DNA from 3 places in the Delftia sp. WSY_10 genome. Region 2 is predicted to be linked to each of the others. Evidence: predicted binding sites of a transcription regulator. Region 2 holds the regulator's gene; each other region holds the start of a gene.

Region 1 (10,456 bases), on a different contig from region 2:
AGCGCGAACGGCCGGCCGCGCTACCGCGCCTGGGCGCTGGCCCTGTGCCTGGCCTATGCGGCCGTGCTGCTGGCCCTGGGCTGGCAGCAGTTGCTGGCCGAGCGCCTGTGGCTGTTCGGCCTGGCCTTCGCGGCCGCGCTGGCCGCCACCTGGGCCGACATTCCCGTCAGCGCCCTGGCCATCCGCCTGCTGCCCGCGTCCGAGCGCATGCGCGCCGGGGGCTTGCGCGCAGCGGCGCTGTCGCTGGGCGCCATCGTGGGCGGCGGGATGATGCTGCTCATGCAGGCGAAATGGGGCTGGCGCGCGCCCTTCCTGTGCCTGGCCGGCGCGCTGGCCCTGGGCGCCCTGCTGCTGGCCTGGGTGGTGCGCCATGAGCCGGGGGATGCGCCCTCGCCCCTGCTGCTGCCTGCGCCCAAAGCTGGACTGGCCGCCATGGTCCGCGGCTATGGCGCCCAGCCTGGGGCCTGGCGCTGGGCCCTGGTGCTGGTCAGCTACTTTCCCTTCATCGGCGCGGGCTGGTTCTACCTCAAGCCGCTGATGCTGGACCACGGCTTCGCGCCCGCCCAGGCCGCCCTGCTGGCCGGCATGGGCGGCGGCGTGGTGGCTGCGCTGGCGGGCGCGGCCTCGCCCCTGCTCACGCGCCGCCTGGGCACCCGGCGCGCCCTGCCCCTGTATGCGGGCGGCAACGTGGCGGCGCTGGCGCTGCTGGCGGCCGTCATCGCAGCCGGCGCCCCGGCCCCGGGCCTGGTCGCGGCCGTGGCCTGCGTGGCAGCAGCCATGGGCGCCTCCTCGGCCTGCGTCTTCGGACTGATGATGCAATTCGCCCGCCCGCGCTGGCAGGCCTTCGACTACGGCCTGCAGGCCAGTCTGTTTGCCGCCAGCCGCATGCTGGTGCCGCTGGCCGCCGGCGTGGCGCTGGACGCCGTGGGCACGGCAGCCATGCTCACCGGGCTGACCGTAGCGGCCGCGCTGGCCTGGGTGTGGGCGATGCGGTGTGCGGGGGATGGTTGGGCTTCAGCCACAGCGTAGGCCGCTAATCCCGCTGCCGCTCCGACGCATACACCGCCGCCTGCACGCGCGAGCTCAGGCCCAGCTTGCGCAGGATGTGTTGCACATGGATCTTGACCGTGGTCTCGGCAATGTCCAGCGTGCGGGCGATTTCCTTGTTGCTGGCGCCTCGGGCGATCTGGACCAGCACCTCTTCCTCGCGCGGGGACAGCGGCGAGGCCGGGGCCTCGTCCGGCTCGGGCGCCTGGGGCTCGGGCGCGCCCTGGGACTGGAAGGCGGCCACCAGCTTGCCCATCATCTCGGGGCTGACTACGGGCTCGCCGCGCGCGGCGCGGCGCAGGGCTTCGGACAGCAGGTCGCCGTCGATGGTCTTGAGCAGATAGCCCTGCGCGCCGTTGCGCAGCGCGGCCGCCAGGTCCTGGCCGTCCTCGCTCACGGTGAGCATGACAACGCGGCTGCCGGGCGATGCGGCCCGCAGGCCCGCGATGGCATCGACGCCCAGCACGCCCGGCAGGTGGTTGTCCAGCAGGATGACCTGGGGCGCCAGCGCGGGCACCAGGCGCAGGGCCTCGCCCGCGTCGCCGGCCTCGCCGACCACGCGCAGGCCTGCGTCCTGGGCGATGAGGGCGATCAGGCCGCGGCGGAACAGCGTGTGGTCGTCAATGACGAAGACGGAGATGGGGCTGGAGAAGGACATGGGGCGGTCTTTTTCTTGCGGGAGCGTGTCACGCGTTCGAGGGGAGGGCCTGCGCTGGCGCGCCGGCCGAGGCCGACGGCGGCAGCTCGATCAGCACGCGCGTGCCCTCGCCGGGGCGGGAGTGGACATGGACCAGCGCCTGCGCCAGCAGGGCGCGCTCGCGCATGATGCCCAGGCCCACATGCAGCGAGTCCGGCGCAACGGCGGCGGGGACGAAGCCGCAGCCGTCGTCGCAGACTTCGAAGCGCCAGGGGTGGCGCCCCACGCGCAACTCCACATGCCTGGCACCCGCGTGCTTGCGCACGTTGGACAGCGCCTCCTGCACCATGTGCAGCACCTGGATCTGCACGTCGGGCGCCAGCGGCAGGCCCTGGCCCGACATGCTCAGCGAGGTGGCAATGCCCGTCTGGTGCTCGAACTTGGACAGCGTGGCGCGCAGCGCGGCCTCGATGTCCTCGGCGCTGGTGCGCGTGCGGAAATGCACCAGCAGCTCGCGCACGTCGGCATAGCATTCGCGCACGCCCACTTCCAGCTCGCCCAGGCTGCGGTCGCGCGCCTCGTCGCGGCCCTTGGCCACGGCGTCGCGCAGCAGCTGGGTCTGTATCTTGAGAAAGGCCAGCGACTGGGCAATGGAGTCATGCAGCTCGCGCGCGATCAGGCCGCGCTCCTCGGCCACGGCGGCCTCGCGCTCCAGCGCCGTGGCGCGCAGGCTTTCCATGGCGCTGGCCAGGTGGCGCGCCATGGCGGACAGCAGGTCGCGCATGTCGTCCGTGAGCACCACGGTGGAGCGAAAGAACAGGTTGACCTCGCCCAGCAGGCGCTGCTGCAGTTGCACGGGGATGCTGACCACGGTCTCGAAGCCGGCCTCGCGGCAGTGCGGCAGCTGCAGGTCGCTGGACGGCGTGATGGGGATCACGCGCAGCCGCGCCTGCTCGCGCGGCTGGCCGCACAGGCAGGCGCCCGTGTGCAGGCAGTGCTCCTGCACCGACATGGACTGGGGCAGGCCGTCGCCGGCCAGCAGCACGTAGCGCTCGTTGGCCTCGTCGGACCAGCGCACCGTGGCCGCATCGGCCTGGGCTGCCACACGGATCTGGCGCACGAACCCTTCGGCCAGGGCCTGGAGGCTGGCCGCCTCGGAGGCCTGCACGCTGACCGCGTACAGCGCCTGCAGCTGCTGGTGCTGCACGTTGAGGCTGGCGGTCTTCTCGCGCACCTTGTCCTCCAGTTCGGCGTGCGAGCTTTGCAGCGACTGGGCCATGAGGTTGAAGCCGGCCGCCAGCTGGCCGAACTCGTCGTCCACCTCCACGCTCATGCGCGTGTCCAGGTGTCCGCGCCGCATGCGCTCCAGCGCCGAGCGCAGCTGGCCCACGGGATGCAGCACCAGCCAGTAGCTGGTGGCCATGAAACTCACGGCCGCGATGATGGCCAGCGCCATCAGACACATCTGAAACAGGTGCAGGATGGCCGTCCAGCGCGAGAGCCGGTCTTCGATGGCTTCGACAAAGCCGTCCACCTCGCGCACGAAGGCATCGGCGCTGCCCATGATGGCCTGCGCATCGACATGGTCCTCGGCCTGCCACTGCGTGCGCAGCGCACTCCAGTCGCCGCGTATGCGCTCGTAGCGCGCGCTGACCGCATCGCTCCAGGGCACGAACAGCGGCCGCGACATGTCGCCGCTGCGCAGCAGGTCCAGGCTGGCGTCGAACTGCTGCGCGCGCGCCTGCCACTGCGCTGGCGCCTCGTTCTGGCGCGCCATGGCCATGCGCACCATGCTCATGCGCAGCCGCCCGGCCTCGTTCACGGCGGCCGCGCCGCCCTCCAGCTGCCAGGCCACCCACAGCGTGAAGCCGATCGATGCCACGGCCGCCAGCAGGCAGGCCGCGCCCATGAGCAGCAGCTTGGTCGAAAGCGAGGGCTTGCCATGCATGGTCGCACTGTAGCCACGGCGCATTTGCGCGTCTTGACCTGAATCAAGCGTCACCCGTTTGCGCCGTGCCCCCGCCCCGATTCCTAGGATCCTTTCAACTGCCCCCAATGCCCACAGGGCCTATGGGGGCCCCGGGCAAGGCCAGTGTTTAGCATGGGGCCATGCAAGTCCGCTCCATCCCCCGCCCCTTCATCCGCACCCCGCGCCTTGCCGGCCTGGCAGCGGCCGCATGGCTGGCGGCAGCCCTTGCCGGCTGCGCCAGCTCCTCCGCCCCGGCGCGGGACTGGACGCAGCAGTTGCAGCGCTGGTCAGACGCGCCCATCGTGCTGCTGGGCGAGCAGCACGATGCGGTCGCCCACCAGGCCTGGCAGCAGGCCACGGTGGAGCAGTTGGCAAAACAGGAGCGCCTGGCCGCGCTGGTGATCGAGATGGCGCCGCGCACGGGCTCCACGGCCAGCCTGGCGCGCGATGCATCCGAGGACGCGGTGCAGCAGGCCCTGCAATGGCAGGACGCGGCCTGGCCCTGGCCGCGCTACCGCGGCGTGGTCATGGCCGCCGTGCGCGCAGGCGTGCCCGTGCTGGGCGGCAACCTGCCGCGCGCCGACATGAAGCAGGCCATGCGCAACGAGAACCTGGACACCCACCTGCCGCCCGAGGGCTGGCAGCGCCAGCTCGACGCCATCCGCGAAGGCCACTGCGGCCTGCTGCCCGACACACAGCTGCCGCCCATGGCCCGCATCCAGCTGGCCCGCGATGCCAGCATGGCCGAGGTGGCCAAGGCGGCGATCAGGCCTGGCAAGACCGTGGTGCTGGTGGCCGGGCGGGGCCATGTCCTGCGCGGGGTGGGCATCCCGACCTGGCTGCCGGAGTCCGCAGCAGCCAAAGTGGCCGTGGCGCAGGCAGGCGAGACATCGGTGGCGCACGAATCCGATGTGGACTGGCTGCAGAAGACGGACGCCTTGCCGGCCAAGGATCACTGCGCAGAGCTGCGCGAGAAGTTCAGGAACCCGCCGGCACCGCGGGCGGATGCGGGTCGGGTGGACTGAGCTTCACCCCTGCACGGCCCACATCCCCTCGTTGCCCGAGACCCACTCGCCGAACGCCTGCGCAGGCATGGGCTTGCTGCACAGATAGCCCTGGAAGAAGTCGCACCCCTTGCCGCGCAGGAACGCCAGCTGCTCGGCCGTCTCCACGCCCTCGGCCAGCACCTTCAGCCCCATGGCATGCCCCAGCGCGATCACCGACCCGCTGATGGCCATGTCGTCGGCGCTGTGCGGGATGTCGCGGATGAAGCCCTGGTCGATCTTGAGCAGGTCCAGCGGGAAGCGCTTGAGGTGGGCCAGCGAGGAATAACCGGTGCCGAAGTCGTCGATGGCCAGCCGCAGGCCCTGGGCGCGCAGGCGGCGCATGACGGCCAGGGCCTCCTCGGGGCGCTCGGCCAGGGCGCTTTCGGTGATCTCCAGCTCCAGGCAGTGCGGGGCGAAGCCCGTGGCGGCCAGCGCGTCGGCGGTGGCACCGGCGATGTCGGTCAGCAGGAACTGGTGCAGCGAGACATTGACCGCGATGGTCATCTCGGGCAGGCCCTGATCGCGCCAGCGCTGGCCCTGGGCGCAGGCCTCGCGCAGCACCCACAGGCCCAGCGCGCCGATGACGCCCGAGCTTTCGGCCACAGGGATGAAGCGGGCCGGGGAGATGAGGCCCTCGTCCGGGTCCAGCCAGCGCACCAGGGCCTCGGCGCCCACCAGGCGGCCCGTGGCCAGGTCGATCTGGGGCTGGAAGTACAGGCGCAGGTGGCCCAGGTCTATGGCCTGCCGCAGCCGTGCCTCCATGGCCAGGCGCTCGCGCGCGGCCGAGGTCATGTCTTCCTCGAAGAAGCACCAGGCACGGCCGCTGCGCGACTTGGCGCCGTAGACGGCCGCATGCGCGCCCTGCAGCAGGTCCTGGGCATTGCCGGCGTGGGAGGGGTACATGCAGATGCCCACGCTGACGCCGGCCATGACGGACAGGCCGTCCGGCGAGCTCCAGGGCTGGCCGGCCGCCGCGATCAGTTGCCGTGCGCGGGCGATGGCGTCGCCGCGCTCGCTCATGCCCTTGCACAGCACGGCCAGTTCGTCACCGGCCATGCGACCTATGAGGTCCTGGGGGCCCAGGGAATCGTGCACACGGGCGGCGATGTGGCGCAGCACCTGGTCGCCGATGGCGTGGCCGTAGCTGTCGTTGACGTCCTTGAAGCGATCGATGTTCAGCAGCATCACGGCCAGCGTGCCCTGCTCGGCGGCCGCCTCGGCCACGGCGTCTTCCAGCAGCGCTGTGAAGCGCACGCTGTTGGGCAGGCCGGTGAGCATGTCGCGGTGGGCCAGGAATTCGAGCTGGGCCTCGCGCGCCTTCTCGGCCGAGATGTCGGTGAACATGCACACGTAGTGCGTGACCTTGCCCTGTGCGTCCTTGACGGCGCTGAGCGACATGCGCTCGGGAAAGACCTCGCCGTTCTTGCGGCGGTTCCAGATTTCGCCCTGCCAGTGGCCCGTGGCCTGCATGCTGTCCCACATGGCCTCGTAGAAGGCCTTGTCGTGGCGGCCGGACTTGAACATGCGCGGGGTCTTGCCCAGCATCTCCTGCTCGGTATAGCCCAGCAGCCGCGTGAAGGCGCTGTTGACCGAGAGGATGCGGCTGCGCGCATCGGTGACGACCACGCCCTCCATGGTGTTGTCCACCACGGCGGCGGCCAGGCGCTGGCGTTCGTCGGCCTCCCGCCCGGCGGCCATCGCGGCATGGGCGGTGCGCTCTCCACGGCGCATGCGCCACAGCAGCCAGCCGCCGCCCACGGCCGTGACCAGCACCAGGGCCACCGAGGACAGCATGCGCCGCTGCGCTGCCGGCCCGGGCGGTATCTGCAGGTGCGCCAGCAGCCATTCCACGCCCCAGAGCCACAGCAGACCTGCGCACACATACAGGGTCAATGCGCCCCAGAGCGGTATTCGGGGCTGCTCTCCCTGATCTTGCATGTGATTCCTCAGAACGTTCCCAGAACGTGTGACTTGCGCAGGGTCGTGTGCATGCTGCGACAATTGCGCCGCTATGACCCAAGCCTATATTCTTACCCTTTCGTGCCCCGACCGGCTCGGTCTGGTACATGCCGTCTCGGGCTTCCTGCTCGAGCAAGGCGGCAACATCGAAGAGGCCGCGCAGTATAACGACCCGGCCACCGGACTGTTCTTCATGCGCGTGCAATTTGCCTGCAACGGCTGCGATCCCGCGGCTCTGAGGGCGGCCCTGGCCGACCTGGGCGGCCAGTACCAGATGAAGTGGCGCCTGCACACCAAGGCCGAAGCCATGAAGACCGTGCTCATGGTCAGCAAGGAAGGCCACTGCCTCAACGACCTGCTGTTTCGCTGGAAGAGTGGCCTGCTGCCGGTGGACATCCGCGCCATCATCAGCAACCACCGCGAGTTCTACCAGCTGGCGGCCAGCTACAACATTCCCTTCCACCACATCCCCGTCACGGCTGCCACCAAGGCCCAGGCCGAGGCAAAACAGTTCGAGATCATCGAGGCCGAAGGCGCCGAACTCGTGGTGCTGGCGCGCTACATGCAGGTGCTGTCCAACGACCTGTGCACCAAGCTGGCCGGCCGCGCGATCAACATCCACCACAGCTTCCTGCCCAGCTTCAAGGGCGCCAAGCCCTACTACCAGGCCCATGACCGCGGCGTGAAGCTGATCGGCGCCACGGCCCACTATGTGACGGCCGACCTGGACGAAGGCCCGATCATCGAGCAGGACGTGGCCCGCGCCGACCACACCGACACCGTGGAAGACCTCACGGCCCGCGGCCGCGACACCGAGAGCCAGGTGCTGGCCCGCGCCGTCAAGTGGCACAGCGAGCACCGCGTCATCCTCAACGGCCACAAGACCGTGGTCTTCCGCTGAAGCCGGCTCCCGGCCGCCCATGGCGAACGTGACCCTTGCCGCCGGCAGCGGCTTTGCCCCGCCCGGCAGCGGCGCCCGCCGCATCCCGCCCATACAGTGCCTGCTCACTTTCGAGGCGCTGGCGCGGCTGCGCAGCGTGACGCAGACGGCCGAGGAGCTGTGCGTCACGCCCAGCGCCGTCAGCCACCGCGTGCGCCAGCTCGAGCAGATCCTGGGCACGCGGCTGTTCGGCCGCTCGGACTTTTCGCTCACCACCGAAGGCAGCGCCTACCTGTCCCACGTGCGCGAGGGCCTGGGCGCGCTGCAGCGCTTTCCGGGCGAGGTGACGGCGCCGGGCCGCCGCAGGCTCAAGCTGGCGGTCACGCCCACCTTTGCGCGCGTGATCCTGATCCCGCGCCTGCGCCAGTTCACGGAAACCTATCCCGAGATCGACATCGCCCTGCAGGTCTCCATCCCGCTGCTGGACGTGGTGGCCGAGGATGCCGACCTGATGGTGCGCTTCGGCCCCGGCCACTACGCCGACGTGGAGCACATCGAACTGGCGCGCGACGTGGTCACGCCGCTGGCCTCGCCGGCCTTCATCCGCGAGCATGGCCCCTTCGAGCAGCCCCAGGACCTGGAAGGCATGCCCCTGCTGCGCAGCCCGCTGGAGCCCTGGCGCACCTGGTTCGGCGCCACCGGCCTGGACTGGCCCGAGCCGCACGAGGGCTCGCAGTTCAACGACATCGGCCTGATGTGCGACGCGGCCTCGGCCGGCATGGGCATTGCCCTGGTGCGCCACAAGCTGGGCGCACCCTGGATGGACAACGGCACCCTGGTGCGCCTGTTCGACATGGACACGGCCAGCCCCCATGCCCACTACCTGTGCTGGCGCACCGGCACCATGGACCGCTGGGAATGCGCGGCCTTTGCTGAATGGTTGAAGAGGGCGATGGCCTGCTGAGGCGCCCACAACGGAATTCGCGGATTTCACGCGCCGTTGCAATAAACATCAGCGCAGTCCCGCTGCACAAAGACGGCGGCATCGCCTAAAGTCAGGCCCCATGACTTCCGCCAGCTCCCCAGCCAGCCCTGCCCCCGGCGCCATGGCGTCGGCCGCCGCCGATGCCGCCCACCAGCAGCCCACGGCCTCCGAACGCGCACGGCGCCAGGCCGAGGTCGTGGCCGCGCTGGCCCGCCATGTGCCCGCGCATGCCCTGCTGTGGAACGCCGAGGACACCACCCCCTATGAATGCGACGGACTCACGGCCTACCGCCAGCGCCCCCTGGTGGTCTGCCTGCCCGAGACCGAGGCCCAGGTCCAGGCCGTGCTGCGCGCCTGCCACGCCATCCAGGTGCCCGTGATCGCACGCGGCGCAGGCACCGGGCTGTCGGGCGGCGCCCTGCCCCATCCCATGGGCGTGACGCTGTCGCTGGCCAAGTTCAACAAGATCCTCCAGGTCGATGCCGCCAGCCGCACGGCCGTGGTGCAGTGCGGCGTGCGCAACCTGGCCATCAGCGAGGCTGCCGCGCCCTTCGGCCTGTACTACGCGCCCGATCCCAGCAGCCAGATCGCCTGCACCATCGGCGGCAACGTGGCCGAGAACTCGGGCGGCGTGCACTGCCTCAAGTACGGGCTGACCGTACACAACGTGCTGAAGGTGCGCGGCTTCACGGTGGAGGGCGAGCCGGTGGAGTTCGGCTCCACGGCGCTGGACACGCCGGGCTTCGACCTGCTGGCCATCCTGGTCGGCAGCGAAGGCATGCTGGCCGTGACCACCGAAGTCACCGTGCGCCTGATCCCCAAGCCCCAGCTGGCGCGCTGCATCATGGCCAGCTTCGACGACGTGCGCAAGGCCGGCGACGCCGTGGCCGCCGTGATCGCGGCCGGCATCATCCCGGCCGGGCTGGAGATGATGGACAAGCCCATGACGGCCGCCGTCGAGGACTTCGTCAAGGCCGGCTACGACCTCACGGCCGAGGCCATCCTGCTGTGCGAGAGCGACGGCACGCCCGAGGAAGTCGAGGAAGAGATCGCCCACATGAGCGAGGTGCTGCGCGGCGCCGGGGCCACGGCCATCACGGTGAGCGAAAGCGAGGCCGAGCGCCTGCGCTTCTGGAGCGGGCGCAAGAACGCCTTTCCCGCCAGCGGGCGCATCAGCCCCGACTACATGTGCATGGACTCCACCATCCCGCGCAAGCGCCTGGCCGACATCCTGCTGGCCATCCAGGAGATGGAAAAGAAATACGGCCTGCGCTGCGCCAACGTCTTCCACGCGGGCGACGGCAACCTGCACCCGCTGATCCTGTTCGATGCCAACGACCCCGACGAGCTGCACCGCTGCGAGCTGTTCGGCGCCGACATCCTGGAGACCAGCGTGGCCATGGGCGGTACGGTCACGGGCGAGCATGGCGTGGGCGTGGAAAAGCTCAACTCCATGTGCACCCAGTTCACCACGGCCGAGAACGACCAGATGTTCGCGCTCAAGGCCGCCTTCGACCCGCAGGCCCTGCTCAACCCCGGCAAGGTGATTCCCACGCTCAACCGCTGTGCCGAATACGGAAAGATGCTGGTGCGCGGCGGCCAGATCTCACACCCGGACCTGCCGAGATTCTGAGGCGTGGTGCAACCGGCGTGGTGCAACGGGCGCGGTGCAACCGGCGCCGTGCGACGTGCAACAGGCGCCGTGCAGTCCTTCCCGCCCTCAGGGCTGCTGCAGGCAGCGCGCCCACAGTCCGTCAAGCGCCCGGGCCAATGCGCCTCCCTGGCGGGGCACGGCCTGGCCCTCGCCCAGGTCTTCGACCAGGGTGTCCAGCGGCATGGCTTCGGTCAGCGTGCGCACGCCGCACTCCATGGCCAGGGCCGTGTCCAGGTAGGCCACGCGTGCGCCGGCCACGCTCCAGCGCGTGAGCTCGCG
Region 2 (10,456 bases):
TCGGTCTCATAGCCGGTGACGGATTCGCTGGCGGCGTTGGCGCGCAGCACCTTCAGGCTGCGGGCATCGATCAGCCACAGCGCCTCCTGCAGTGCATCGAGCAGGCGGGGCCAGGCGCGGTTGAGCGCTTGCTTGTTCAAGACGCCACCTTCGGCGGATCCAATTCCACCGCCCGTTCAAAGTAATAGCAGACACGCCGGCGCGGCGACAGATAGTCCAGCGCGTCGCGCGGCAACTGCGCAGGAGCCACGCCCCGGCGTATGCCCAGCGCGGGAAACAGTTCCAGCGCCAGCACGGGCGCCTGGGCGGCCGGCACGCTGGCGTCATGGACCATCACCGAAGGCTTGAGCGGCCGCGATGCATTGACGGACATGACCATGGCATGGCGCCCATCGGTCAGCTCCACCACCGAGCCCGGCGGGAACACGCCCATCATGCGGATGAAGCCATTGAGCACGGGCGCGGCGAACTTGTCGCGCAGCCGGCTGAACAGCATGGACAGCGCCTCGTGCGGCGTGTGCGGCGTATGCGCATCGCCGGGATTGCACAGGCGGTCATAGGTGTTGACCAGGGCCAGGATCTGGCCCGTGAGCTCCATGTCCTCGGCCACCAGGCTCAGCGGGAATCCCGTGCCGTCGGCCCATTCATGGTGCTGTGCGATGGCGGTGGTGACCTGGGCCGACAGGCCCATGCGCATGGCGATGGCCACCGATTCACCCACATGGCGCTCGTAGCGGTCGCGCAGCGCGTCGGGCACGGAAGACTCCAGGGCCAGGCCGTGCATGCCTTCGGCGCCGGCCACCGGCTTGCCGGCATCGTGCAGCAGCGCCGCCAGGCCCAGGTCGCGCAGCAGCGCAGCCTCCAGGCCCAGGGCCCGGCCCAGCAGCAGGCCGAGCACGGTCACGTTGACGGCATGCACGCTCTGGTTGCTGCCAACGCCATCGGACAGGAGGTGAATCGCCACGTCCTGCGGGCCGGCCAGTTCGGCCAGGCAGCCGTCGACCAGGGCTTCGGTGGGCATGCGCGCCTGCTCGGGCGCGCTGGCAAGGGTGGTTTCGATGGCCACATAGCCACGCTCCACCTTCTGAAAGCGCGCATTGCAGTCCTCCAGCCGGCCACGCCAGTTGGGCACGGACAGCAGCAGCGGCGCTGCGGGTGCAGGTTCCTCGGCGGGTTCGGCTGCGGCGGCCGCCACAGCGGGCAGCGGCTGCGGCGGCGGAGTGCGCACCTCGGCCGGCCAGGCGTCGCTTTTGTGCGGAACGCAGCGCACCGCCTCCAGGCCCAGGGATTTCAGGGTCTGGATCTGTGCGCTGGAGGTGATCTTGAAGCTGCTGACCGGAAAGGGATGGTTCAGCCATCCAACATCGAGCTGGACAAACATGCCCGGACGGAGGTCTCGGATATCGATGAGGACGGAATGGTTCACGCGCGGCAACGGCCCCGAGGCTGAAGGAATCGGCAAATGTAAGCCGATGATTCGGGCATTATCTCCAGTTCTGAGGGCCTTGCAGGCAATCCGCGACCCTCAGGACCAAGTCTGTCCCCCGCTGTTGTTCATCGGCACCAGAGACTGGGCTTGTAGATCAGGTCCATCCACAGCGCCCACACGGCCACGCCCACCAGCATCAGGCCGGCCAGCCGCGTGCCCCATTCGGCACGCAGGCCGTTCAGGCGCTGGCGGCCCAGCCGCCACAGCCAGGGGCCGGCCACCAGCCACAGCCCGCTGCCCACGCCAAAGGCCGCCATGGCCGATGCGCCCTGCAAGGGGCCACCGCTGAGCGCGGCGACCAGCACGGCCGAATACAGCAGTCCGCAGGGCATGAGCGCCCAGGCATAGCCCGCCGCCAGCGTGCCGCCAGGGGCGGACACCCAGGGCTGCACGCGCCGCCAGGCGGCGCGGCCCGCAGACTCCAGCCAGGCGGGCTGGCGGGCCTGCACCATCATGGCCAGGCCCCAGGCCATCACGGCGACATGGGTCAGCGTCCAGAACGGCTGCAGCGCCGTGGTCTGGCTGGTGAGCCAGGACAGGCTTTCCATGGCCAGCGCCGAGGCAGCGCCCAGGCTGGCATAGCCGGCCAGCCGCCCGCTATGGAACAGCGCCGTGCGCAGCCACAGCCGGCTTTGCAGTCCATGGACGGCGACCACCTGCCCACCACCCTGTACCGTGCCCTGCCCCGCCCCGCCCGTGACCACGCCGCAGGGCGCGGCGCACATGGCAAGGCAATGGGGCCCGCCGACGAGCCCCATGATCAAAGCGGTCCAGAGCAGCGACAACAGCATGGGGCCTAGATGATCCTCGAAAACCGCGCCCGGTTCTTGTCGGCCTGCAGATATCGGTCAAACAGCATGGCCACGCCACGCACGAAGTACCAGCCCATGGGCGTGACCTGGAATCCCTCGTCGCTGATCTGCACCAGCCCCTTGGCCTGCAGGTCCTGAAGCGCCGCCAGCTCGGGGGCGAAGTACTCGCGAAAGCCCAGCAGCCAGGCCTGCTCCATGGGCTCGAACAGCACGGCGCCCTGGCACATGATGGCCATGATGACGGCGCGCCGCACCAGATCATCGCGCGACAGTGCCAGGCCGCGCACCACGGGCAGGTGGCCGGCGTCGATGGCGTCGTAGTACTCCTCCAGCGTCTTGGCGTTCTGGCTGTAGCTGGCCCCCACCTTGCCGATGGCCGACACGCCCAGCGCAATCAGGTCGCAGTCGGGCTGGGTGCTGTAGCCCTGGAAGTTGCGATGCAGCCGGCCCTGGCGCTTGGCCACGGCCAGCGCGTCCTCGGGCAAGGCGAAGTGGTCCATGCCCACGTAGACATAGCCGCCGTCCATGAAGGCCGCGATGGAGCGCGAGAGCATGGCCAGCTTGTCGGCGCCCTGGGGCAGGTCCCCGGCCGCGATGCGCCGCTGCGGCTTGAAGCGCTCGGGCAGGTGGGCATAGGCATAGAGCGCGATGCGGTCGGGCCGCAGCGCATTGACCTGGGCCAGCGTGCGCTCGAAGGACTCGGGCGTCTGCTTGGGCAGGCCGTAGATCAGGTCCACGTTGATGGAGGCAAAGCCCAGCTGCCGTGCGGCCGCCACCAGCGCGAACACCTGCTCGGCCGGCTGCACGCGGTGCACGGCGATCTGCACCTGTTCGTCGAAGTCCTGCACGCCGAAGCTCAGGCGGTTGAAGCCCAGCTCCTTGAGCACGGCCAGGCGTTCGACGCTGACGGTGCGCGGATCGACCTCGATGGAGTATTCGCCGCCCGGCTCCAGCTTGAAATGCTCGCGCAGCAGGGCCATCAGCGTGCGCAGCTCATCGTCCGAGAAGAAGGTGGGCGTGCCGCCGCCCAGGTGCAGCTGGCTGACGGCCTGGCCCTTGCCGCAATGGGCCGTGTGCAAGGCCATCTCGCGCGCCAGGTAGTCCAGGTAGACGGCAGCGCGATCGTGGTGGCGCGTCACGATCTTGTTGCAGGCGCAGTAGTAGCACAGCGACTCGCAGAACGGCACATGCACATACAGCGACAAAGGCATGGCCCGCGCTGCGGTACTCGATTTGCGGTGCTCAAGTGCCAGGATATAGTCTTCAGCACCGAAAGCCTCCACGAAACGATCGGCCGTGGGGAACGAGGTGTATCGGGGCCCCGGTACGTCGAAGCGACGCAGCAGCTCTGGGGTGACAGCGGTCATGGGTTTTTTCCTCTAATGTCGTCCACTGTGCCGCAGCCCATTGGTCGCGTCCTTGACTCATATCAAGAGTTGTTCGCGGCAGTGCTGCGACAATTTGATCCAACTCATCGCCATCCACGAGGTCACCGCCGGCGCACTGCTGCGCCGCTGATGTTTACTCCATGAACCTTCAGACCATCAAAGCATCCTGTTCCAATTGCAACCTGCGCGAGCTGTGCATGCCCATGGGCCTGGATGCCGAGCAGATGCAGCGCATCGACGACATCGTGGCCACGCGCCGCAAGGTCAAGCGCGGCGGCCTGCTGTTTCGCAACGGTGAGTCCTTCACCTCGCTGTACGCCATCCGCACGGGCTTCTTCAAGACCTGCGTGGCCACCGAGGACGGGCGCGACCAGGTCACGGGCTTTCAGATGGCCGGCGAGATCATCGGCCTGGATGGCATCGTCAACGACCACCACACCTGCGATGCGGTCGCGCTGGAAGACGCCGAGGTCTGCGTCATGCCCTTCGACAAGCTGGAGGACCTGTCGCGCGAGGTCACGGCCCTGCAAAACCATGTGCACAAGGTCATGAGCCGCGAGATCGTGCGCGAGCATGGCGTGATGCTGCTGCTGGGCAGCATGCGTGCCGAGGAGCGGCTGGCCGCCTTCGTGCTCAACCTGGTACAGCGCCTTCACGCCCGGGGCTTTTCCAAGTCGGAACTGGTGCTGCGCATGACACGCGAGGAAATCGGCAGCTACCTGGGCCTGAAGCTGGAGACGGTGAGCCGCACCTTCTCGAAGTTTGCCGAGGAAAACATCATCGAGGTGCGCCAGCGCCATCTGCGCATCCTGGACACGGACGCGCTCAAGCGCATCGTCAACAGCCAGCAGTGCCAGTGAGGCCGCAAGGCCCCGCCCCCCGGCAATGAACAGGGCCCGCGATCGCGGGCCTTGTTCATTGCCATTGCAGTGCACGCAGGTTCAATCGCGCCCCAGGCCCTGCATGGCCAGATTTGGGTCCGGCTCGGAGACCACGCCGTCGTTGAGATCGTGCGTGGAGCGTCCCAGCATGGTGGTCATGAGGCTGGACAGCATGGTCACGCCCCAGAAGGCGAAGAAGGCCAGCGTGTAGATTCCCTGCCGCGACCAGCCCAGGTCGCCGAGCCAGTGCAGCTCCAGCGGGTCCACGAAGGCGAATACCAGCATCTCCATCACGGCGGCGGCCAGAAAGGCCGGCCAGGCAATCCACATCCAGCGTTGGGCCAACATCAGCGATCTCCTTGAGCTGTCGAGGGGTGGCTTTCATTGTGCGCGCCGCCCTCGCACCGTGCCAAGCCCTGCGCACCCTGCACTGCCTGTAGGAAACCCTTGGCCCTCGCGCATGCTGGAGATGCCATCCACCATGCAAAAAGGCCGTGACTGCGGCCTTGTGCACGGCATTTTCCTGCGTTCAGCGGTCCGTGGGATGGTCCTGCGCGGGCGTGGCCGCGTGGTTGCGGCCGGTGACCGCGGGCGCCAGGCTCTTGGGCACTTCGCGCACGCCATCGGCACGCTCGTTGATGGTGATGCCATTGCGGTAATAGTCAGGATCGATCACGGGATCGGCGCCATTGATCGCAATGACGGCCGTGACCACGCCGGCCACCACGACGGCGGCCGGGCCGGCCACCACGAGCCAGACATGGGCGAACTTCCACCAGGGCTTGCCGGCGTCCGGATGCGAAGGGGCCGTGGCGGGCGCGGAGACTGCGGGACTGGAAGACATGGATAACCTCTTTCTTTCAAACAGCCGGCGCAGCCTGGGCGGCGCCGGCCAGACATATCACCGGGGCACCAGGAAGACGGCCTTTTCGGACGCGCGTCCCGCGCCTGAATGCACGGCATCGATATCGAAGAATACGGTGTGCGAGCCCGGCTCGGCGGAACCGTAGGGAATCTGCAGCCGCGCCGCAATGCCGCGCGTCTCGGCAGGGCCGACCTCGACCTCCTGCTCGGACGCCAACTCCAGCCCGTCGAGGCCATGGGCGCTGATGCGGTAGCGCTGGGCCTGCTCGGTGGCATTCATGATCTGCAGGCGGTAGACATTTTCCAGCTTGCCGCCCGCGACGATGCGCGACAGCGACGCCCGGTCGCGTATCACGTCGACCTTGACCGACTGGCGCAGCGCCAGGCTCACGATCATGGCCATGCTCAGGCCGATCAGCACGGCCGAGTAGACCAGTACGCGCGGACGGAAGATGCGGCGCAGCACCTGGGCCCGCCGCCACATGCCGGCCATGGCGTTCTGCGTGGTCAGCCGGATGAGGCCGCGCGGATACTCCATCTTGTCCATGATGGAATTGCAGGCGTCTATGCACAGACCGCAGCCTATGCATTCGTACTGCAGGCCGTTGCGGATGTCGATGCCCACGGGGCAGACCTGCACGCACATCTTGCAGTCGATGCAGTCGCCCAGGCCCTGGGCCTTGTAGTCCACCTTCTTGGTGCGCGGCGCGCGCGGCTCGCCCCGGCCCGTGTCGTAGCTGACGATCATGGTGTCGCGGTCGAACATGGCGCTCTGAAAGCGCGCATAGGGGCACATGTACTTGCAGACCTGCTCGCGCATGTAGCCGGCGTTGCCATAGGTGGCGAAGCCGTAGAACAGCACCCAGAAGACCTGCCAGCTGCCCTGCAGCGCCAGCAGCTCGCCGCCCAGCTCGCGGATGGGCACGAAGTAGCCCACGAAGGTGAAGCCGGTCCACAGGGCAATGGCAATCCACAGCAACTGCTTGAGCGACTTCTTCCAGAGCTTTTCAAAGGTCCAGCCGTTCTTGTCCAGGCGCATGCGCGCACTGCGGTCGCCCTCGACCTTGCGCTCCACCCACATGAAGATTTCGGTGTAGACCGTCTGCGGGCAGGAAAAGCCGCACCACAGGCGACCGGCCACGGCCGTGAACAGGAACAGCGCCAGCGCCGAAATGATCAGCAGGCCCGCCAGGTAGATGAAATCCTGCGGGTACAGCACCAGCCCGAACAGGTAAAAGCGCCGCGCACCCAGGTCGAACAGCACCATCTGGCGCTGCCCCCATTCCAGCCAGGGCAGGCCATAGAAAACCAGTTGGGTGAGAAATACCAGAGCCCATCGCCAGCGTGCGAAGACACCGCTGATGGAGCGCGGGTAGACCTTCTTCTCGGACTCGAACATCGACACCAGCTGGCCCGGGTCCGGGTCGGCAGGCGTGATCGGAATGACTTTGCGGGGAGGCTTCCCGGCATCATCCCCGTTCTCGGGCTTCATGGTGGGTTCCTTGGTTTTTTGGAATATCTGAAAACTCAAAAGGCAAAAAGGCGGCGCCGCAGCGCCGCCCCCTGTCCTTATTGACGGACTGCGCCGTCTTTGTGCGACATGCCCCAGACATAGGAGGCAAGCACCGCGATCTGCGCCTCGGTCAGCTTGTCCTTCTGGGCAGGCATCTCGTTGTGCTTGCCGTTGTTGATCATGGCCGTGATGGCGGCCTCGCCCCAGCCGTGCAGCCAGATGTCATCGGTCAGGTTGGGCGCGCCCAGGGCCTGGTTGCCCTTGCCGTCCATGCCATGGCAGGCGGCGCAGGCCGTGAACTTGGACTTGCCCAGCGAAGCCTTGAGCGAGTCGTGCGGGCTGCCCGACAGGCTCAGCACATAGTGCGAGAGGTTGCGCACATCATCGGGCGTGCCGACGGCAGCGGCCATGGGCGGCATGATGCCGATGCGGCCCGCCGTGATGGTTTCCCTGATCTTGTCGGGCGTGCCGCCATGCAGCCAGTCGCCATCGGTCAGGTTGGGGAAGCTCTTGCCGCCGCGTGCATCCGAGCCGTGGCACTGCGCGCAGTTGTTCATGAACAGGCGCTCGCCGATGGCCATGGCCTGGGGGTCCTTGGCCATGTCTTCGGTGCTCATGCTCGTGAACTTGGCGTACAGCGGCTCCAGGTCCGCGCGGGCCTTGGCCATCTCGTTTTCATAGGCGCCCAGCTGCGTCCAGCCCAGCTTGCCCGCGAACGAGCCCAGGCCCGGATAGGCCGCCAGGTAGGCGAAGCCGAACACCGAGGTGATGATGAACAGCCACATCCACCACTTGGGCATGGGGTTGTTCAGCTCGCGCAGGTCCTCGTCCCAGACGTGGCCCGTGGTGTTGTCGGCCGAGGGGACCACCTTCTTGCGTGCGGTGAGATACAGCAGCAGCAGGCAGCCGATGATGCCGCCCAGCGTGATCGCCGTGACATAGATCGACCAGAAGTTGTTTACGAAATCGCTCATGGGAAGTTCTCGTTCTGGTGGAGGGACTCAGTCTTGCTCGAACGGCAGCTGGGCGGCCTCTTCGAAACGGGCCTGGTTGCGGCGGGCGAACGCCCACCACCAGATACCGATGAAGCAGGCCAGAGAGGCCAGCGTGGCCACGATGCGCATGGTGGTGATGTCCATGTCGCTCTCCTTTACTTGACCGAACGGCCCAGCACCTGCAGGTAGGCGATGACGGCGTCCATTTCCGTCTTGCCCTTGACCTGCTCGGCGGCGCCGCTGATTTCCTCGTCGCTGTAGGGCACGCCCACCTTGCGCAGCGCGCTCATGTGCTGGGCGACCACGGTGTCATCCACCTTGTTCTTCTCCAGCCAGGAGTAGGCAGGCATGTTGGACTCGGGCACCACGTCGCGCGGGTTGTTCAGGTGGATGCGGTGCCATTCGTCGCTGTACTTGCCGCCCACGCGGTGCAGGTCGGGACCCGTGCGCTTGGAACCCCATTGGAAGGGGTGGTCGTAGACGAACTCGCCCGCCACCGAGTAGTGGCCGTAGCGCATGGTCTCGGCGCGGAAGGGGCGGATCATCTGCGAGTGGCAGTTGTAGCAGCCCTCGCGCAGATAGACGTCGCGGCCCATCAGCTGCAGCGGCGTGTAGGGCTTGAGGCCCGCCACCGCTTCCGTGGTCGACTTCTGGAAGAACAGCGGAACGATTTCCACCAGGCCGCCGACGGCGACCACCAGCAGGGTCAGCACGATCAGCAGGAAATTGTTGGTTTCCACCTTCTCGTGGGAAAAGCTCTTGGGAGCGCTATGGTTGTGATCGGACATGAGTAATGCTCCTAGACGCTCAGGCGTGGGCCACGACGGCAGGCACGGCCACCTTCACGGAACGGCCGGAGATCGCGGTCTTCCAGGTGTTCCACAGCATGACCAGCATGCCGCCCAGGTACAGCAGGCCACCGGCCACGCGGATCACGTAGAACGGATAGCTGGCCTTGACGCTTTCGACGAAGGTGTAGGTCAGCGTGCCATCGGGATTGACGGCGCGCCACATCAGGCCCTGCATCACACCGGCGATCCACATCGCGGCGATGTACAGCACGATGCCGATGGTGGCCATCCAGAAGTGCAGCTCGATGGCGCCCACCGAGTGCATCTTGGTCTTGCCGAACAGGCGCGGGATCAGGTAGTACAGCGAGCCCATGGTGATCAGGCCCACCCAGCCCAGGGCGCCCGAGTGAACGTGGCCCACGGTCCAGTCCGTGTAGTGCGACAGCGCGTTGACGGTCTTGATGGACATCATCGGACCCTCGAACGTGGACATGCCGTAGAACGACAGCGACACGATCAGGAAGCGCAGGATGGGGTCGTCGCGCAGCTTGTGCCATGCGCCCGACAGCGTCATCACGCCGTTGATCATGCCGCCCCAGCTGGGAGCCAGCAGGATCAGCGAGAACACCATGCCCACGGACTGCGTCCAGTCGGGCAGCGCGGTGTAGTGCAGGTGGTGAGGACCCGCCCACATGTAGGTGAAGATCAGCGCCCAGAAGTGGACGATGGACAGGCGGTAGCTGTAGACCGGACGGCCAGCCTGCTTGGGAATGAAGTAATACATCATGCCCAGGAAGCCTGCGGTCAGGAAGAAGCCCACGGCGTTATGGCCGTACCACCACTGCACCATGGCGTCCTGCACGCCGGCGTAGGCCGAGTAGCTCTTCATCCAGCCGGCCGGAATGGCCGCGCTGTTGACGATGTGCAGCAGCGCCACGGCGATGATGAAGGCGCCGAAGAACCAGTTGGCCACATAGATGTGACGGACCTTGCGGATGCCGATGGTTCCGAAGAACACGATGGCATACGAGACCCAGGTCACGGCGATCAGCAGGTCGATCGGCCACTCCAGCTCGGCGTACTCCTTGCCCTGGGTGTAGCCCAGCGGCAGGCTGATCGCGGCGGCGAGAATGACGATCTGCCAGCCCCAGAAGGTCAGGCTGGCCAGCTTGGGCATGAACAGCCGCGTCTGGCAGGTGCGCTGCACCACGTAGTAGCTGGTTGCGAACAGCGCCGATCCGCCAAAGGCAAAGATCACGGCGTTCGTGTGCAGCGGACGCAGGCGTCCGTAGCTCAGCCATGGAATGCCGAAGTTGAGTTCCGGCCAGGCCAGCTGCGAGGCGATCAACACCCCGACAGCCATGCCCACCACTCCCCAGACGACGGCCATGATAGAGAACTGCCTTACGACGGTATCGTCGTAATAGACAGCGTTGTTATTTGAACTATCCATCGTGCACCCCTTAGATTGCTATCAAAGTGTTACTTTCTTCGCTGTCGGGCGTGTTGACCCACGTCAATCGTCCCGAAGAATGCGTTCGCCCTCTTGTTCCACGCTCTCGAATTGCCCGCGATAGACGGCCCACCACAGGGCCGCGAGGATGGCGAGCACAAGCACCACCGACAGCGGGATCAGTAAATAGAGAATGTCCATAGTCAGAACCTCCCCACCGTTGCGGTGGAGCCCGTCGGCATGGTGACGGACGCTGCGGGCGCAGCAGGC
Region 3 (10,456 bases), on a different contig from region 2:
AAACCATCCGCATCATGGAAGAAGACGGCCTGCTGGCCCATGCCACCAAGGTGGGAGACCGCCTGAAGTCCACGCTGCAAAAGGAGCTGGCCGAGGTCACGGGCGTGGTCGATGTGCGCGGCCAGGGCCTGATCATCGGCATCGAGCTGAACAAGCCCTGCGGCGCCCTGCTGGGCCGTGGCGCCGAAGCCGGCCTGCTGTTCAGCGTGACCGCCGACACCGTGGTGCGCCTGGTGCCGCCGCTGATCATGACCGAGGCCGAGGCCGACGAAGTGGTCGCCAAGCTCAAGCCCCTGATCGTGCAATTCCTGTCCGAATGAGGACCTGCCTATGACTGCCATCAAGCACTATCTGCAGTTTTCCGACTTCACGGCCGACGAGTACGCCTATGTGCTCGAGCGCGCGGCCCTGATCAAGAAGAAGTTCAAGAACTACGAAAAGCACCACACGCTCAGCGACCGCACGCTGGCCATGATCTTCGAGAAGGCCAGCACGCGCACCCGCGTGAGCTTCGAGGCCGGCATGTACCAGCTCGGCGGCTCGGTGGTCCACCTGACCACGGGCGACAGCCAACTGGGCCGCGCCGAGCCCATCGAGGACAGCGCGCGCGTCATCAGCCGCATGACCGACCTGGTGATGATCCGCACCTACGGCCAGGACAAGATCGTGCGCTTTGCCGAGTACTCGCGCGTGCCCGTCATCAACGGCCTGACCAACGAGTTCCACCCCTGCCAGATCCTGGCCGACATCTTCACCTTCATCGAGCACCGCGGTTCGATCCAGGGCAAGACCGTCGCCTGGGTCGGCGACGGCAACAACATGGCCAACACCTGGCTGCAGGCTGCCGACCTGCTGGGCTTCACCGTCCACGTCAGCACGCCGGGCGGCTACGAAGTGGACGAGAAGCTGGCCTTTGGCGGCAAGGCGCCGCGCGAGGGCTGCTACAAGGTCTTCAAGGACCCGCTGGATGCCTGCAAGGGCGCCGACCTGGTGACCACCGACGTGTGGACCAGCATGGGCTACGAGGCCGAGAACGAGGCCCGCAAGAAGGCCTTCGCCGACTGGTGCGTAGATGCCGAGATGATGGCCGCCGCGCGTGCCGACGCCCTGTTCATGCACTGCCTGCCCGCCCACCGTGGCGAGGAAGTGCAGGCCGAGGTCATCGACGGGCCGCAGTCCGTGGTCTGGGATGAGGCAGAGAACCGGATGCATGTGCAAAAGGCACTGATGGAGTACCTGCTGCTGGGCCGCCAGCCGGGCTGATCACGCCCACTCCTTTGGCCCAGGCGCATTCCCTCACACCCATGCACCTGAGCCACGAACACTCCAGACACCGCCTGCAGGCCAAGCGCCCCCAGGCGGTGTTTCCGTTGGGCGGCTGCGCATTGCGCCATCCGCACATTGCACGCCATACGCGCGTGCCCTCGTTCTTCGGGCCGCGCCGGCATTTCGCGGCCCGGGTGCGTGCGCTGTTCGTGCGCATCCACACCTTCTATCTGAAGTTCCTCCAGGGCCATACCTAGGGCCGCACCCCCTCTTCCCAGCCTTATGCGCCGCCCCGGGCACCGGGCGCGGCAAGCCTGTGCGTGCCCTGCTGTCTCCCGAAGAAGAACTTCCATGTCCGAAGCCCTGCATCCCTGCCTGAACTGCGGCGTCTGCTGCGAACACTTCCGTGTCGAATTTTCCGTCTACGAGCTGCGCTCCATGGGCGGCACCGTTCCCGATGAACTGGCCCATGAGGTCCACGGCAACCGCTGGCGCATGAACGGCACCGAGCGCCGCCCCGTGCGCTGCAAGGCCCTCACGGGCCGCTGCGGCGAACAGGTGGCATGCAGCATCTACGAGCAGCGCTCATCGACCTGCCGGGAATTCGAGATGGGCACGGACCGCTGCAACGCTGCGCGCCTGGCGCATGGCCTGCCTGCGCTGGATGACGGCGCCCGCATCTGGCTGGCCGCTGCCTGAGCGTGCAACCGGCCGGCGGCCCGGCGACCGGCCTGGCGACCGATCTGGCGCTATGGCTGGCGCCTGTCCGGTGCGCAGCTGTCTCCGCCGCAGGCGCTGCAGCCGCCGCAGCCGCCCCCGTCCTTGGGCGCCAGCGACGGATGCAGCTGACCGGCCTTCAGCCGCCAACGCGCCGGCAGGTAGCGCCAGACCAGGGACACGGCCGCCACCATCACGATCACGCCCACGATGATGTTTTGCCACATGCTCAATGCCCTCCTCAGCCCGCGCCCAGCGCGAGGGCCACGCGGTAGGTGATGAAGCTGGCCAGGTAGGCCAGCGCGAACAGGTAGCCCGTCATCAGCAGCGGATAGCGCCAGCCATTGGTCTCGCGCCGCACGGCCGCCAGCGTGGAAATGCACTGGGGCGCGAACACGAACCAGGCCAGCAGCGACAGCGCCGTGGCCAGGGACCAGGTATGGGCGATCAGCGGCCCCAGCTGCTCGGCCATGGCCTCGTCGCTGGCAGCGGACAGCGCATAGACCGTGCCCATGGCACTGACGGCCACTTCGCGCGCGGCCATGCCGGGCACCAGGGCGATGGCGATCTGCCAGTTGAAGCCGATCGGCGCCAGGACCACCTCCAGCCAGCCGCCGATGCGGCCTGCAAAGCTGTAGCGGATGGCCGCTTCGGTGACGCCATCGGGCGGCGCCGGGTAGCTGGCCAGGAACCACAGCACGATGCTCACGGTCAGGATGATGCCGCCGACGCGGCGCAGGAAGATCATGGCGCGCTCGTACAGGCCCAGGGCCAGGCTGCGCGGGCTGGGCCAGCGGTAGGAGGGCAGCTCCATCAGCAGCGGCGTGGGGCCGGCGCTGCGGCCCACCAGCTTGGCCACGCCGGCCACGGCCATGGCACTGGCGATGCCGGCCACGTACAGCGCGAACAGCACCAGGCCCTGCAGGTTGAAGATGCCGCCCACCGTGCGCTCGGGAATGAAGGCGCTGATCAGCAGCGCATAGACCGGCAGGCGCGCCGAGCAGGTCATCAGCGGCGCGATCATGATGGTCACCAGGCGGTCGCGCCAGCTGGTGATGGAGCGCGTGGCCATGATGCCGGGCACGGCGCAGGCGAAGCTGGACAGCAGCGGAATGAAGGAGCGGCCCGACAGGCCGACCTTGCCCATGATGCGGTCCAGCAAAAAGGCGGCACGCGGCAGGTAGCCCGAATCCTCGAGTGCAAGGATAAACAGGAACAGGATCAGGATCTGCGGCAGGAAGACCAGCACGGCGCCCGTGCCGGCGATCACGCCATCGGCCAGCAGGCTGCGCAGCGCGCCTTCGGGCATGTGCTCGTTGACCAGGGCCGAGACGGCCGAAACGCCGCCCTCGATACCATCCATCAGCGGCTGCGCCCAGCTGAACACGGCCTGGAACATCAGGAACAGCGTGGCCGCCAGCAGCAGCATGCCCCACAGCGGGTGCAGCACCACGGCGTCGATACGGTCGTCGCGCCGGGTATCCACCACGGGCTCCTTGACGCAGTCGGCCATGATGCGGGCCACCTGCTGGTGCAGGGCCAGCACCTGCTCGCGCGCATCGCCCGGGCGGGCCGGGGCCTGCAGCTGCGGCGCCGCCAGGGCGCGGGCTTCGGGGCCGTCCAGCCATTGCAGCAGTTCGCGCGCGCCGTCCTGGCGCACGCCCACCGTGGACAGCACGGGCATGCCCAGGGCGCGTGACAGCGCCTCGCGGTCGATATCGATGCCCTGGCGCCTGGCCATGTCGCTCATGTTGAGCACCAGCAGCATGGGCAGGCCCAGGCGCTGGGCCTCCAGCACCAGGCGCAGGTTCAGGCGCAGATGGGTGGCGTCGGTGACGCAGACCAACAGTTCGGGCGGCGCCTCGCGCGCATGGCGACCCGAGACGATGTCGCGCGTGATGCGCTCATCCTCGCTGTGCGCGTGCAGGCTGTAGGTGCCCGGCAGGTCCAGCACGCGCACGCGCCGGCCGCTGGCCGTGCTCAGCCAGCCTTCCTTGCGCTCCACGGTCACGCCCGCGTAGTTGGCCACCTTCTGGCGTGCGCCGGTCAGCAGGTTGAACAGCGCCGTCTTGCCGCAGTTGGGGTTGCCCAGCAAGGCCAGGCGCAGTGCGGAATCACCGCTGCCGCCGCCGCCCTGAGCAGGCTGCAGCGGCTGAATGAGTTTGGGAGAGGACGACGCGCTCATGCCACCGCCTCCGGCGCCACGCGCACCAGGGCCGCCTCATGGCGGCGCAAAGCGAACGTGGTCTGGCCCACGCGCACGGCCAGCGGGTCGTCGCCCGGAAAGCCCGCGGCCAGGATGCGCACGGGCTCGCCGGGCAGAAAGCCGATCTCCATGAGCCGCAGCAGCAGTTCCTGCTCGCTGGCATCGCGTGCGGCATGGAGCTCGACCACGCGCGCCGATACCTGGCGGGGCAGGGCATCAAGGGTGATGGCCGTGGTGGCAGCAACGGCGGCAACGGCAGCAGAGGAGGACATGGGAGGCGCGGACAGCGTGGACGGAGCCGCAGCGTCCGTCGCGGGGTTCATCGAATGCATGGCGTGTTGTATCAATTGATTTTTATTCTCATTTTGATTTTGATCGAACCCGGGCGGCGGGACCGCGCATGGTATCGGAGTGCGGGACAGGGTTTTGCGTTCCCGGCTTTGCCCCCTGGCGGGCCCAGGCGAGCGGCGCGCGGCACAATGGCGGCCGACGCCGACACGGCCTTTGCGCACTCCCCTCCCCACGCCATGACCCATCCCTGCCTGAGCTGCGGCGCCTGCTGCGCATCGTTTCGCGTGGACTTTTCCGTGCACGAGTCGCAGGCGCAGGGCGGCCGCGTGCCAGCCGGGCTGGCCGAGGAAGTCACCGACCACACCTGCCGCATGCGCGGAACCGACTGGGCGCGTCCCCGCTGCGCGGCCCTGGTCGGCAAGGTGGGCGAGAAGGCCCATTGCGGCATCTATGAATGGCGCCCCTCGCCCTGCCGCGAGTTCGCCGCCGGCAGCGATGCCTGCAACCGCGTGCGCGTGCGCCATGGCATGCAGGCGCTGGACAGCGGCCTGCTCTAGCAGCCTGCCAGGCGCCACCAGCCGTCATTCCACCGGCAGCCCCGCCAACTGTCCCTTGAATTCCTGCAGCGAGAAATGCGTGTGCACCTGGCGCACGCCGGGCAGCCGGTGCAGGCGGCTGAGCAGCAGATCGGAATAGGCGTCGAGATCGCGCGCCACGACGACCAGCAGGAAGTCCTCCGGCCCCGAGATGCCATGGAACATCACGACCTCGGGAATGGCGCAGACCGCTTCCTGGAAATGGCGCGAGGACTCCTCGTTCTGGTGGTCTATGCCCACCATCACGAAGGCCAGCACGCCAAAGCCTATGGCGCGCCGGCTCAGCGCGGCGTGGTAGCCGGTGATCACGCCCTCGTCCTCCAGCCGCTTGATGCGCCGCCATGACGGTGACTGCGACAAATGCACACGCTGCGCCAGCTCACCCGAGGTCAGCCGCGCGTTGTCCTGCAGGGCGCGGATCAGCAGCCGGTCCGTTCTGTCGATGTCGATTGGCATAAACCACCTATGAATTCATGTTTCACAGAATAACTTATCCAAGATCAAGTCGATTTAGGGATAACTACTAAACGCCCCGCGAAGGCCGTCCATAGCATCCGCCTCCGAAGCCCCCCACAGCAACGGAGACAACAACCCATGCCAGCCTTCGAAGACATCGTCCAGCGCGAAGCCGGACTCAAACAGCAGCTGTCCGCCGGACAGATGACCATGATCGCCATCGGCGGTGCCGTCGGCACCGGCCTGTTCCTGGGCAGCGGCTTTGCCATCGGCTTTGCCGGGCCCAGCGTGCTGATCAGCTATGCCATCGGCGCAGTGATCTCGCTGCTGCTCATGGGCTGCCTGGCCGAGATGACGGTGGCCCACCCGACCTCGGGCTCGTTCGGCGCCTATGCCGAGCACTACATCAGCCCGATGGCCGGCTTCATGGTCCGCTATGCCTACTGGGCCTGCGTGGTGCTGGCCGTGGGCACCGAGGTGACGGCCGTGGGCCTGTACATGGGCTACTGGTTCCCCGAGGTGCCGCGCTGGGCCTGGGTGGTGATCTTCTCGGGCGCGCTCATCGGCGTGAACATGATGAGCGTCAAGGCCTTCGGCGCCGTGGAGTACAGCTTCTCCATGATCAAGATCATCGCCATCGCGGCCTTCATCGTGGTCGGCGCCTGGGTGGTGTTCGGCGCCCGTCCGGACGGCGTGGGCTTTGCCAACTACGTCAACAACGGCGGCTTCTTCCCCAACGGCCTGTGGGGGACCTGGGTGGGCGTGATCATCGCCATCTTCAGCTACCTGAGCATCGAGATGATCGCGGTGGCCGCCGGCGAGGCCAAGGACCCGCAGCGCGCCGTCACCAGCGCCTTCCGCTCCACCATGGTGCGCCTGGTGGTGTTCTACCTGGCCACGATCGCGCTGATGCTGGCCATCGTGCCGTGGTCGGCCGCCGGCAAGGAGGGCAGCCCCTTCGTCAAGGTGATGGAGATCATCGGCCTGCCCGGCGCGGCCAGCGTGGTCAATTTCGTGGTGCTGGTGGCCGCCCTGTCGGCCATGAACAGCCAGCTGTACATCACCACCCGCATGATGTTCAGCCTCTCGCGCGCCGGCCATGCGCCCGCCGTGCTGGGCCGCGTGAACTCGCGCGGCGTGCCGCTGCCGGCGCTGCTGCTGTCGTGCCTGGGCATTGCCGTGGCCACCCTGTTCAACATCATCAATCCCGAGCAGTCCTTCATGCTGATGATGGCCGTGGCCATGTTCGGCGCCATGTTCACGTGGTTCATGATTTTCGTGACCCACCTGTTCTTCCGCATCCACTGGGTGCGCCAGGGCAACCGGCCGCTGGCCTTTCGCATGTGGGGCTTTCCGGTGCTGACGCTGCTGGGCGCGGCGCTGATGCTGGCCGCCCTGGTGTCCACGCTGTTCACCGACGTATTCCGCCTGACCGTGCTCACGGGCCTGCCCTTTTTGCTGCTGCTGGCCGCCGTCTACGCCATCTGGTATCGCCGGCCGGCCGGCCAGCCCTCCCCTCAGACCCCAACCTCAACCCAGACCCCAACATCCACCCAAGCCCAGGTTCCCGCCCGGTGACATCCGGCCTCCCGTTTCTCTCTCTGCCTTAGACACATGACGACTCTTGCCCCCCTCGATACCGCCCGCGCCTCGATGTTCAGCCACGTCCCGCCCTACCCCGGAGATCCCATCCTGTCGCTGATGGAGGCCTTCCAGCAGGACCCACGCGCCGACAAGGTCAGCCTGAGCATCGGCCTGTATTTCGACGAGGCCGGCCGCCTGCCCGTGCTGGACTGCGTGCGCCAGGCCGGCGATGCCCTGGCCCGCGAGCAAAGCCCCAGCGGCTACCTGCCCATCGAAGGCATTGCTCCCTACCGCCAGCTGGTGCAGGACCTGGTGTTCGGCGCCGGTCATGAGGCCGTGCGCAGTCAGCGCATCGCCACCGTGCAGACCCTGGGCGGCTCGGGCGCGCTCAAGCTGGGCGCGGACTTCATCCAGCACTATTTCCCCGGCGCCGAGGTCTGGCTCAGCGATCCCACCTGGGACAACCACCTGGCCATCTTCCAGGGCGCGGGACTGCGCACCCACAGCTATCCCTACTACGACGCTGCCACGGGCAGCCTGCGCTTCGACGCCATGCTGCAGACGCTACGCGAACTGCCCTCGGGCAGCGTGGTGCTGCTGCATGCCAGCTGCCACAACCCCACGGGCGTGGACCTGTCGCGCGAGCAGTGGCAGCAACTGATCCCGGTGATCGTGGAGCGCGGCCTGATCCCCTTTGTGGACATGGCCTACCAGGGCTTTGGCGATGGGCTCGATGAAGACGCCTGGTCCGTGCGCGCCCTGGCCGACGCGGGCGCCCAGGCCTTCGTGGCCAATTCGTTTTCCAAGAACTTCTCGCTGTATGGCGAACGCGTGGGCGGCCTCAGCGTGGTCTGCAACGACGCGTCCACGGCCGGCAATGTGCTGGGCCAGCTCAAGGCCACGGTGCGCAGCAACTATTCCTCGCCACCCACCCGTGGCGCACGCCTGGTGCAGCAGGTGCTGGCATCGCCCGAGCTGAGCGCCCAATGGGCGCAGGAGCTGGCGCAGATGCGCGGGCGCATCAAGGACATGCGCGCCCAGCTGCACAGCGCGCTGCAGGAGCGCTTTGGCGAGCGGCGCGACTTCGGCTTCCTGCTGACCCAGCGCGGCATGTTCAGCTACACAGGCATCACCGAGCCCCAGGTCCACCGCCTGCGCGACGAGCATGGCGTGTACCTGATCCGCTCGGGCCGCATGTGCATGTCGGGCCTGTCCGGCGCCAACGTGCAGTACGTGGCCGACGCCATTGCCACGGTGCTGGAGTCGCCGCAATGAGCGGCTGCCCCGTCCATGGCGGCCTGACCGAGCGCATCGTCGCCGAGGAAAGGGCGCAGCTGGATTTCAGCCAGTCCATGAGCTATGGCGACTACCTGCAGCTGGACGCCATCCTGGGCGCACAGCAACTGCTGTCGCCCACGCATGACGAGTTGCTGTTCATCATCCAGCACCAGACCAGCGAGCTGTGGATGAAGCTGATGCTGCACGAGCTGGGCGCGGCCACGGCCGCCGTGGCGGACGACCGCCATGCCGACGCCTTCAAGATGCTGGCCCGCGTGAGCCGCATCATGGAGCAGCTGGTCGGCGCCTGGTCCGTGCTGGCCACCATGACGCCTACCGAGTACACGGCCATGCGCCCGTATCTCGCCAGCTCCAGCGGGTTCCAGAGCTACCAGTACCGCTGCATCGAGTTCGCGCTGGGCAACAAGAATGCCGCCATGCTCCAGCCCCATGCCCACCGGCCCGACCTGCTGGCCCGGGTGGATGCCGCATGGCGCGCACCTTCCCTGTACGACGAGGCCCTGCGCCTGCTGGCACGCCAGGGGTTGGCCATTCCTGCCGGGCACATGGAACGCGACTGGACCCAGCCCTACACGGCCAGCCCCGAGGTCGAGGCCGCCTGGGCGCAGGTCTACCGCGACCCGCAGTCGCACTGGGACCTGTACCAGCTCGGCGAAAAGCTGGCCGACATCGAGGACGCCTTCCGCCTGTGGCGCTTTCGCCATGTGACCACGGTGGAGCGCGTCATCGGCTTCAAGCGCGGCACGGGCGGCACGGGCGGCGTCAGCTATCTGCGCAAGATGCTGGACGTGGTGCTGTTCCCCGAAATCTGGTCCGTGAGAACCGCGCTGTAAGGCCTTCCGCCTGACAACAACCACCAAGAACCAAGACACCATGAAGCAAATCATCGACGTGGGACTGCCGCCGCTCAAGCAGCCCTTCTCCTGGGCCGTCAAGGCCAGCGGCCAGATGCTGTTCACGGCCCACGGCCCCGTGCGGCCCGACGGCAGCATCGACACCGGCCCCATCGAACAGCAGGCGCGCCTGACCTTCACCAACCTGCGCAACGCGCTGCAGGCCGCAGGCGGCACGCTGGCGCATGTGACCCAGGTGCTGATCTACATGACCGACGTGGCCGACATGCCGGCCATCGACGCCGTGTACCGCGAGTTCTTCGAGGCGCCCTATCCCAACCGCTCCAGCATGGGGATTTCGGCGCTGGTGGTGCCGGGCATGAAGCTGGAGATCGTGGCCTACGCCATGCTCCCCTAGAGGCTGTGACGGACATGCCGGCGCCCCGCAATTGCGTTCAATACAGGGGCGGCGTGCGGGGGGAGACTGCGGGCCTTGTGCAGTCCTGCGTCCGCGCGAAATCTCATGTCCTCCTCGCTGCTCGCCATGGGCGTCTTCACCCTCGTGGGTGCCATCACGCCCGGCCCCGTCAATGTGCTGGCCCTGCGCCACGGCGCAGCCCGCTCGCGCCTGGTCTCTGCCGCCTATGTGCTGGGCGCCAGCGCCAGCTATGCGGCCGTGGTCTGGGTCATGGGCCAGGGCGCACAGTGGCTGCTGCAGACGCTGCCGCAGCTGTCTGCGGCCGCACAGTGGCTGTGCGCCGCCTATCTGCTGTGGCTGGCCTGGCGGCTGGCCAACGCACCTGTGGGCCAGGCCGGTGCGCAGCAGCAGGCCGGATCGCAGCGCACGCTGCAGGCCTTGCTGCAAGCGCTGTTGCAGGGCACGGCCGTGCAGACGCTCAACCCCAAGGCCTGGCTGGTGGCGCTGGCCGGCGTGGGCCTGTTCGTGCTGCCCCACGCGAATGCGCCGTGGGCGCTGCTGCAGTTTTGCGCCATCTCGCTGCTGGCCTGCCTGGTGGGGGTCGGCAGCTGGGCGCTGCTGGGCCAGCTGCTTTCGGGCTGGCTGCGCACCGAACGCCGCCAGCGCCTGTTCCACCGCCTGCTGGCCCTGCTGCTGGTCGCCAGCGTGGCGGCCATGCTGGCATGATGGCTGGCCGCCATGACTTCAGCCTCTCCCCACCGATTCCACCGCCATCCGGCCGCTCCCTGGG

What was found. Region 2 encodes FNR, which switches genes on or off when oxygen is low (the NO sensors DNR and NnrR bind a similar motif). Its sites were predicted from a motif close to TTGATNNNNATCAA; they were not measured.
Region 1: a site for FNR is predicted at 3,666-3,679, ahead of ACF8ML_RS24155 (type IV pili methyl-accepting chemotaxis transducer N-terminal domain-containing protein). Genes of this name have one in related genera too.
Region 3: a site for FNR is predicted at 4,555-4,568, ahead of ACF8ML_RS27800 (FeoA family protein). Genes of this name have one in related genera too.

The regions. Positions count from the first base shown of each region.
Region 1 is NZ_JBICKY010000056.1:322,256-332,711, reverse strand. Features, by position in the region: gene ACF8ML_RS24165 (MFS transporter) at 1-1,029, shown strand, start outside; gene ACF8ML_RS24160 (response regulator) at 1,034-1,705, opposite strand; gene ACF8ML_RS24155 (type IV pili methyl-accepting chemotaxis transducer N-terminal domain-containing protein) at 1,734-3,632, opposite strand; gene ACF8ML_RS24150 (ChaN family lipoprotein) at 3,794-4,678, shown strand; gene ACF8ML_RS24145 (bifunctional diguanylate cyclase/phosphodiesterase) at 4,682-6,637, opposite strand; gene purU (formyltetrahydrofolate deformylase) at 6,711-7,559, shown strand; gene ACF8ML_RS24135 (LysR substrate-binding domain-containing protein) at 7,579-8,502, shown strand; gene ACF8ML_RS24130 (FAD-linked oxidase C-terminal domain-containing protein) at 8,645-10,156, shown strand; gene ACF8ML_RS24125 (hypothetical protein) at 10,244-10,456, opposite strand, start outside.
Region 2 is NZ_JBICKY010000015.1:345,140-355,595, forward strand. Features, by position in the region: gene ACF8ML_RS07985 (bifunctional diguanylate cyclase/phosphodiesterase) at 1-140, opposite strand, end outside; gene ACF8ML_RS07990 (HD-GYP domain-containing protein) at 137-1,381, opposite strand; gene ACF8ML_RS07995 (sulfite exporter TauE/SafE family protein) at 1,555-2,280, opposite strand; gene hemN (oxygen-independent coproporphyrinogen III oxidase) at 2,286-3,668, opposite strand; gene fnr (fumarate/nitrate reduction transcriptional regulator Fnr) at 3,830-4,549, shown strand; gene ACF8ML_RS08010 (hypothetical protein) at 4,631-4,918, opposite strand; gene ACF8ML_RS08015 (FixH family protein) at 5,100-5,414, opposite strand; gene ccoG (cytochrome c oxidase accessory protein CcoG) at 5,472-6,926, opposite strand; gene ccoP (cytochrome-c oxidase, cbb3-type subunit III) at 7,004-7,921, opposite strand; gene ACF8ML_RS08030 (cbb3-type cytochrome c oxidase subunit 3) at 7,949-8,086, opposite strand; gene ccoO (cytochrome-c oxidase, cbb3-type subunit II) at 8,098-8,730, opposite strand; gene ccoN (cytochrome-c oxidase, cbb3-type subunit I) at 8,750-10,186, opposite strand; gene ccoS (cbb3-type cytochrome oxidase assembly protein CcoS) at 10,250-10,387, opposite strand; gene ACF8ML_RS08050 (cation-translocating P-type ATPase) at 10,390-10,456, opposite strand, start outside.
Region 3 is NZ_JBICKY010000057.1:416,225-426,680, forward strand. Features, by position in the region: gene ACF8ML_RS27770 (aspartate aminotransferase family protein) at 1-320, shown strand, start outside; gene argF (ornithine carbamoyltransferase) at 331-1,263, shown strand; gene ACF8ML_RS27780 (hypothetical protein) at 1,305-1,523, shown strand; gene ACF8ML_RS27785 (YkgJ family cysteine cluster protein) at 1,618-1,965, shown strand; gene ACF8ML_RS27790 (hypothetical protein) at 2,016-2,210, opposite strand; gene ACF8ML_RS27795 (ferrous iron transporter B) at 2,225-4,168, opposite strand; gene ACF8ML_RS27800 (FeoA family protein) at 4,165-4,521, opposite strand; gene ACF8ML_RS27805 (YkgJ family cysteine cluster protein) at 4,717-5,037, shown strand; gene ACF8ML_RS27810 (Lrp/AsnC family transcriptional regulator) at 5,062-5,532, opposite strand; gene ACF8ML_RS27815 (amino acid permease) at 5,671-7,110, shown strand; gene ACF8ML_RS27820 (amino acid aminotransferase) at 7,186-8,391, shown strand; gene kynA (tryptophan 2,3-dioxygenase) at 8,388-9,248, shown strand; gene ACF8ML_RS27830 (RidA family protein) at 9,289-9,666, shown strand; gene ACF8ML_RS27835 (LysE family translocator) at 9,772-10,392, shown strand; gene ACF8ML_RS27840 (AraC family transcriptional regulator) at 10,405-10,456, shown strand, end outside.